Regions from separate parts of the Dyadobacter fermentans DSM 18053 genome, predicted to be linked through region 3. Evidence: riboswitches for the same ligand, from Rfam matches in the RefSeq annotation. Region 3 holds a riboswitch; each other region holds the start of a gene.
What was found. A riboswitch is a leader RNA that binds a small molecule or an ion and turns the genes downstream of it on or off. The one in region 3 is predicted to bind cobalamin.
Positions count from the first base shown of each region.

Region 1: linked by a shared signal. The riboswitch ahead of DFER_RS26760 (hypothetical protein) and the one ahead of metE (5-methyltetrahydropteroyltriglutamate--homocysteine S-methyltransferase) in region 3 are both predicted to bind cobalamin.
Region 2: linked by a shared signal. The riboswitch ahead of DFER_RS00495 (TonB-dependent receptor) and the one ahead of metE (5-methyltetrahydropteroyltriglutamate--homocysteine S-methyltransferase) in region 3 are both predicted to bind cobalamin.

Region 1 covers NC_013037.1:6,482,719-6,484,983, reverse strand. The annotation lists gene DFER_RS26765 (cobyrinic acid a,c-diamide synthase CobB) at 1-610, opposite strand, end outside; cobalamin riboswitch at 780-934, opposite strand; cobalamin riboswitch at 1,011-1,278, shown strand; gene DFER_RS26760 (hypothetical protein) at 1,382-2,041, shown strand; gene DFER_RS26755 (TonB-dependent receptor plug domain-containing protein) at 2,045-2,265, shown strand, end outside.
Region 2 covers NC_013037.1:116,720-118,984, forward strand. The annotation lists gene DFER_RS00490 (cytochrome-c peroxidase) at 1-879, shown strand, start outside; cobalamin riboswitch at 986-1,235, shown strand; gene DFER_RS00495 (TonB-dependent receptor) at 1,394-2,265, shown strand, end outside.
Region 3 covers NC_013037.1:3,479,304-3,481,568, reverse strand. The annotation lists gene DFER_RS13915 (glucosamine-6-phosphate deaminase) at 1-501, shown strand, start outside; cobalamin riboswitch at 663-883, shown strand; gene metE (5-methyltetrahydropteroyltriglutamate--homocysteine S-methyltransferase) at 1,107-2,265, shown strand, end outside.

The DNA of each region.
Region 1 (2,265 bases), 3.0 Mb from region 3:
TTTGTTCGTAATTGGTTTCGGTGGAAATACGCAGGCCCAGATGCCGCGAAGGAATATGCAGCGCCTCGTTCCTGGGCAGGTAGCCAAGGGCTTCCACACCAGCATCGGCGCAGGCATCCTGCAAAAACCGGTAATGCGATTCCGTACCCACAAAATTGAAGATCGCGCCTACGACCCGAATGCCCGCATGGAAATTTTTCAGCCCGTAAATGAGCGGCGCCGCGGAATAGGCCATCGACTGCGCATTAATCACCAGCACCACCGGAATATCGAGCAACGTCGCTATTTCCGCGCTGCTGCCTTTCATCTTGTCGGCCCCATCGAAAAGCCCCATCACGCCCTCGGCCACGCTCACGTCCGCCTGCGAGGCATAATGCGCGTATACCGCCCGCATGTGCGCCTCCGAAGCCATGAACGTATCCAGGTTCACGCCCGGCCGGCCGGCGGCATTGGTATGGTGGATGGTATCGATATAATCGGGCCCGCATTTGAACGGCTGCACACCAAACCCACGGTCGCGCAATGCCCGCAGCAATCCCAGCGTCAGCGTGGTCTTGCCCGAGTTGCTCGACGGAGCAGAGATCAGGAAACTGGATTTTGAAACAGACATATTCACCATCGCTGAATTCAAAGTATGGACAACTTCAAACGCATTCGATAGTAAAGAAAACAGAAAGGCATTCCCCGGGACGAGATGTTACCCGGTGATCGTCGGATTGCCGGGGCGGGCGAAAATCCGATGAATATCCAAACGAGACCCTGCTTCATACCGCGAAAGCATTGTCAACAAGGAAAGGATGGGTGTTCTGGCTTAGGTCATCGAATCGATAACCCTTTACAGTTGCGCGACAGCTCGTGATTTCCACCACATGGGTGGCCCCGACGATTCCCCCGTAATGCGTTGATACGCAGTACCATTTCCTGTTGGAGAAGTATGTTAAAGAACTTTTTGTGCCGTAAAGGTAACGGTATTCGGGTATTTTTCTGGCTTATCTCCGACAAAAACACCTAGCTTTGCAACATTCATTGGTTCGCGCCTCCGGCGTGATTAAAAGGGAATCCGGTGCAAATCCGGAGCAGTACCCGCTGCTGTAAGTTCACTAACGATGCTCTTGTCTGATGTCACTGGGATCGAAATTTGAATGATCGAATGACTGAATGATTGAATGATTGAATAGAATTTATTCGGTCATTCAATCATTCAGTCATTCAATCATTCCCCCGGGAAGGCGCAAGAGTTGAACGAGCCAGAAGACCTGCCGTTGAATGTTCCGGTTTTGCTTTCGGGAAGAAAGGCAAGAGGAAACGGCGGGCTGCATGGCGGCTTCGCTCTTCCCTGCATTCTCCCATAAGTTATTTTCTAATTTATGCGGAAATCCAAATGATTCAGTATCTGCTAATTGACTCGTTGCTGCTTGGCGTGCAGCATTCCTTCGAGCCCGACCACATGGCCGCGGTTTCGGTTCTTGCCACAGAAGAAAGTGAAGGTCCGGACCGGCGGGGCACAGCCCGGCCGAGCGCGGCCCTCCGGTGGAAACTCATCTGGCGGTCGTCGCATTGGGCGCTCGGGCATTCGGTTACGCTCATTTCGTTTGCCGTGCTGGTGCTTTTGCTCAAATCCACGCTATCCCTGCAAGTGGCCGATCAGGTGGAGTTGCTCGTAGGCCCGCTGATGATCTGGTTGGGCATTCTGGCGATCCGTCGGAATTTCCGGACGCAAAAGCCCGCTGCCACTGTCCAGGAGGGCAAGGTTAGCCGTTCGTTCTGGGTGGGAATGGTTCATGGCCTGGCCGGGACCGGCGGTGCTTGTGCCGTGGCGCTTACGCTGGCGGCGCGGGATGCCACCACGGCTGTGTGGATTATCGTCCTGCAAAGCGTCGGGATTATCCTTTCGATGTCCGCCTATGGCTATTTCTTTGCTTTTTCGGTCGGTCGGTTTGCGGGAAAACGTGAGCGTTTTCTGATGGTGGTGAACTACCTCGTCGGCGCATTTTCGATCTTTATCGGTGCCGCAACACTTTTTGAATCATTTCAATCCTAATCAATGCATACCCTATTTTACCAGACGGCCCGCATTTCCGCGGGCGGACTATTGCTCTCATTTTTAGTCACTTCCATTGTTTCCGCGCAAGAAACGGCTGCCGATTCAACCGGCCGCAAAACGCTTGATGCGGTGGTGGTGACGGCCACACGCTTTGAAACCAAAAAAGAAAAGATCGCGCAGAAGCTCGACCTTATTTCCAGGGAAGATGTCCAAATGACGCC
Region 2 (2,265 bases), 3.4 Mb from region 3:
GGCAGGCAGCTATTCTATGACCGGCGCTTGTCGGCCAACAACAAGGTTTCCTGCGCAAGCTGTCACGATCCCGCCAAGGCATTCAGCGACGGGGTCGCGCTTAGCACATCAGGCGTGTCGGACACGCAGTTGCTGCGGCATGCACCGGCGCTGTTCAATCTGGCCTGGGCGACCAACGGCCTTTTCTGGGACGGCGGCTCGACTAACCTGGAATCGCAGGCGTTCGGGCCGCTCACCGCCCATGACGAAATGGCCCAGGATTTGTACGAACTGGTGGATGAACTCAATGCGGATGCGTCGTACGTGAAGGGTTTCCAGGAGGCTTTTTCGGCAGGCATAACCTCGCAGAATGTGGCCAAAGCGCTCGCGCAGTTCCAGCGCTCACTCGTTTCGGCGACTTCGCGGTACGACGATTTCCGGCTAGGACGCAACGGCGCAGTGCTCACTCCGGAAGAAATGTCGGGCTTGGCGCTGGTCCGGCAGCATTGCCAGGGATGCCATTCCGGCGAGCTTTTCACGGACAACGGCTACCACAACAACGGGCTCGACAGCCGTTTCGACAACCAGGATCACGAGGGAATCTTCATGGGCCGCTACCGGATCAGCTACGACGAGGGTGATTTGGGCAAATTCAAAACGCCGTCGCTTCGCAATGTAACGCTCACAGCACCCTACATGCACGACGGCCGCATACCCACGCTCGAAAAGGTGCTCGACCATTATTCAAACGGCATCCAGCATTCGGCCACGCTCGATGGCCGCATCCCGCAGCAGGGCTTCGCATTCAGTGCTGTCCAGAAGACCCAGATCATCGCCTTTCTGGCAACATTGACAGACGAGCGGTTCGTAAGCAACCCCGCGCATCAGAAACCACATTAGCCTGGCGGGCGGCCAGCAAAAATGTAAACTTGTCAGTAATCATGAAAGCATGGTGGTGATTGCCACCGTGCTTTTTATCTTTACACCCTTAAAAAGTTCTTTTCTTTCATTTTCCATCGGGAAAGGTTTTGCTAAGTAGCAGATTAATAGGGAATCGTGTGCAATTCACGAGCTGTCGCGCAACTGTAAGTAACACTTCAAGTTTATATCGGTTATATCCACTGGAGATAACTGACTGATTTTTGAATAAATGAATAGTATTTAAATTATTCACTCATTCAAAATTCAATCATTGCTCTGGGAAGGATGATATAAATGTTACAAGTCAGGAGACCTGCCTTTTCACGTTGTCGACGCTTTCGCGGAATAAAGTATGTCGGTCTGGATCTGTTGTGTCTGATGGTTTTGGTATCACAAAACCACTACGCCCCTGCGTGACCGTTCCCCGTTGTTCCAAGAAAGCTTCCTGAAATACTGCAAGAGACTTTAACTCATCTAACCATCAGTTAAAAGTATGCAAACATCTACATTCTGCTGCTCGCGGACTAGCGGCAGGGAGGCGAAAAATTCATTTTTACTACTCATTTCATTCGCCCTGTTATGGTGTTCATTTCCCAGTTTCGGCGCTGCGCCGGGGCGGGTGACAGGCTCCATTCAAAGCGAAAAAGGCGATGCTATTGCCGGGATCAGCGTGCGGCTGGAAGGCACCAGCTATGCGGCCGTAACCGACGCGGACGGCCGGTTTGACATTAAAAACGTCCAGGCAGGAAGCTACACGCTCGTTGCCACCGGCGTGGGCCATGAGGCAAAAAAGCAAAATATCGTTCTCAAAGATGGCCAGGCGCTGGAATTGAATTACAAACTCAATACCAGCACCAACGAGCTTTCCGAGGTCGTGATCAGTACCGCGCGGCGCCAGGCTTATTCGGGCATTAACAAAATCGACGTCCCGCTGCGCGATATGCCCATCACCACTTCCACCATATCGGCAAAAACGATCGAACAGCGCGGTATCGACGATTTGGGCGAGGCCATGAAAAATACGACAGGCGTGCGGGCCAACAACACCTACGGCGGCTTTCAGCATTTTACAATCCGCGGTTTTTCCAACTTCGTGCTTTTGGTGGATGGCGTGCGCGATGAGCGGCACAACATTTCCACCAGCGCGCCGAACACGAACCTGGCCAATGTGGAATCCATAGAAATACTGAAAGGGCCGGCTTCCGTGCTGTTTGGACATTCGGCATTGGGCGGCATTATCAATATCGTCAGAAAAAGGCCCACTGCGGGCTTTAAGGCGGACTTTTCGGCTAGTTATGGCAGCTTTAATACAAGAAGAATCCGTGCCGGTGCGGGCGGGGCAATCAGCGATAAGCTGCGCTACCG
Region 3 (2,265 bases):
GGCGACGACGGCAGCTGCCGCGACCTGCTCGACCGCGATTTCCTGAAACCCATCGGCCTCCGCGAGGACCAGATCGTGTTCTTCGACGGCAAAGCCTTCGACCCCCAGGCCGAATGCGACCGCGTGAACAAGATCGTCGAAAGCCTCGGCGGCCTCGACCTGATCGTCCTCGGCGTAGGCATGAACGGCCACCTCGCGCTCAACGAGCCCGGCACGTCGTGGGACAGTTACGCCCACATTTCCGAGCTCGATCCGGTTACGGTCGAAGTAGGGCAAAAGTATTTCCAGCAGCCCACCGCCCTTACCCGGGGCATTACCGTCGGCATTCGTCACATTCTCGACGCCAGCGCCGCTATCCTGCTGGCCTCCGGCAAAGCGAAGGCATCGGTTATCCAACGGGCGCTCGCATTCCCGGTTTCAAAGGACTTCCCGGCAACGGTTTTGCAGAATCACCTGAATGCAGAGTTCATACTGGATGCCGATGCGGCGGAGTTGATTTAGTAATAGTGAAATCACTTTTCAGACCGCTTTTTCGATCCCAATTCAGATATTTTATCCAGCCGAAACCTTTAATTTCTTCCTACTTCACTGAATTCGCAGGCCCTTTTACCGCTGAATGACGGTTGCGCCTAAATTTGACGCAGTTCTTTGTGAACGCCCGTCAATCGGGATGGTGGTTTTTGCCTTTGGTGCCCTCAGCCAAAATCGAGCAAAACAAAAAGGAACCGTGTGCAATTCACGGGCAGTCGTGCTACTGTAAGTATCCGCTCTGAGCATTCAGGGCCTGTTTTTACCCTCGCGACCCATTGCAGCGCCCCGGCGCGGCGAGAAGGGCGGTGAAAATGATACAAGCCAGGAGACTTGCCATCATCCTCAATGGCTTTTCCCTCACGGATGGGGAGCAGTCAAGTATTGATTTACCCCATTTTTTGGCAGTACCACAGGCTTCCGGCTGGTTCGGGGGGACTGTATCGGTTCGTTTTCGCAGGAAAGCTGCGTGTTGCCGCCATGGAATGAAGTACCGGCCAGCGTCCGCAACAGGCGTTTTTGTCGGGATGGGGGGTGTTTTCACAGGGTTTTTATTAACTCTTTAAACACAAAAAAGTATGTTGTCACACAACCTCGGCTACCCGCGCGTGGGCAGCCACCGCGAACTCAAAAAGGCCAGCGAACAGTTCTGGGTCGGCACTATCGACCGCGATGCATTGCAGAAAGTCGCCCGTAAGCTTCGCCACCAGAACTGGGAAACGCAGCAGAATGCAGGCCTTGGCCTGATCCCTTCCAACGATTTTTCGCTCTACGACCATGTGCTCGACACGTCGCTCATGGTGGGTGCCATTCCCGAGCGTTATCATCAGTTGCTCGACGGCAAATCGAACAAGGAGCTCGACCTTTACTTCGCCATGGCGCGCGGTTATCAGAAGAACGGGCTGGATATCAATGCCCTGGAAATGACCAAATGGTTCGATACCAATTACCATTACCTCGTGCCGGAGTTCGTGAAAGGCCAGCGGTTCAAGCGGTATTCGGAGAAGGTTTTGCTCGAATTTGAAGATGCATTGCATAAAGGCATCGTGACTAAACCCGTGCTGCTGGGGCCGGTTACCTATTTGATTTTGGGTAAAGAAAAGGAAGCTGGTTTCGATCGGATTGATTTGATTGATAGTCTTTTACCTGTTTATATATCTATCCTGAAAGAGCTTTCCGCACGAGGTGCCGAATGGGTGCAGCTCGACGAGCCGGGGCTTGTTCTGGATTTAAATGAAAAAGAAAAGCTTGCCTTCCTGAGCGCATATAGCCAGATCCGGGAAGCACTGCCAAAGCTGCGCATTCTGGTAACGACCTATTTTGGGCCGCTGGAAGATAACCTGGCCATTGCAGCCGCATTGCCGGTGGACGCCTTGCACCTCGACCTGACGCGCGGTGCCGAAACGTTACCTCAAATCCTGGCCGATGAATCATTCGTTTCTTCCACTAAAAAACTTTCGCTGGGCGTGATCGACGGCCGGAATATCTGGAAAAACGATTACCGAAAGTCGCTCGAATGGATTGGGGCTGCGGTAAATGTGCTGGGCGAAGAGCGGGTGTGGGTTGCGCCGTCGTCGTCGCTGCTGCATTGCCCTTATGACCTCGATTTGGAAAAGAATGAAGCGGTGCTCACGCCGGAAATCAAGAACTGGATGGCATTTGCCAAACAGAAGCTGGCGGAAGTCACCACCTTAGCAAGGCTCTCGACGACAGATTATGCGCATGATAGTGCATTTA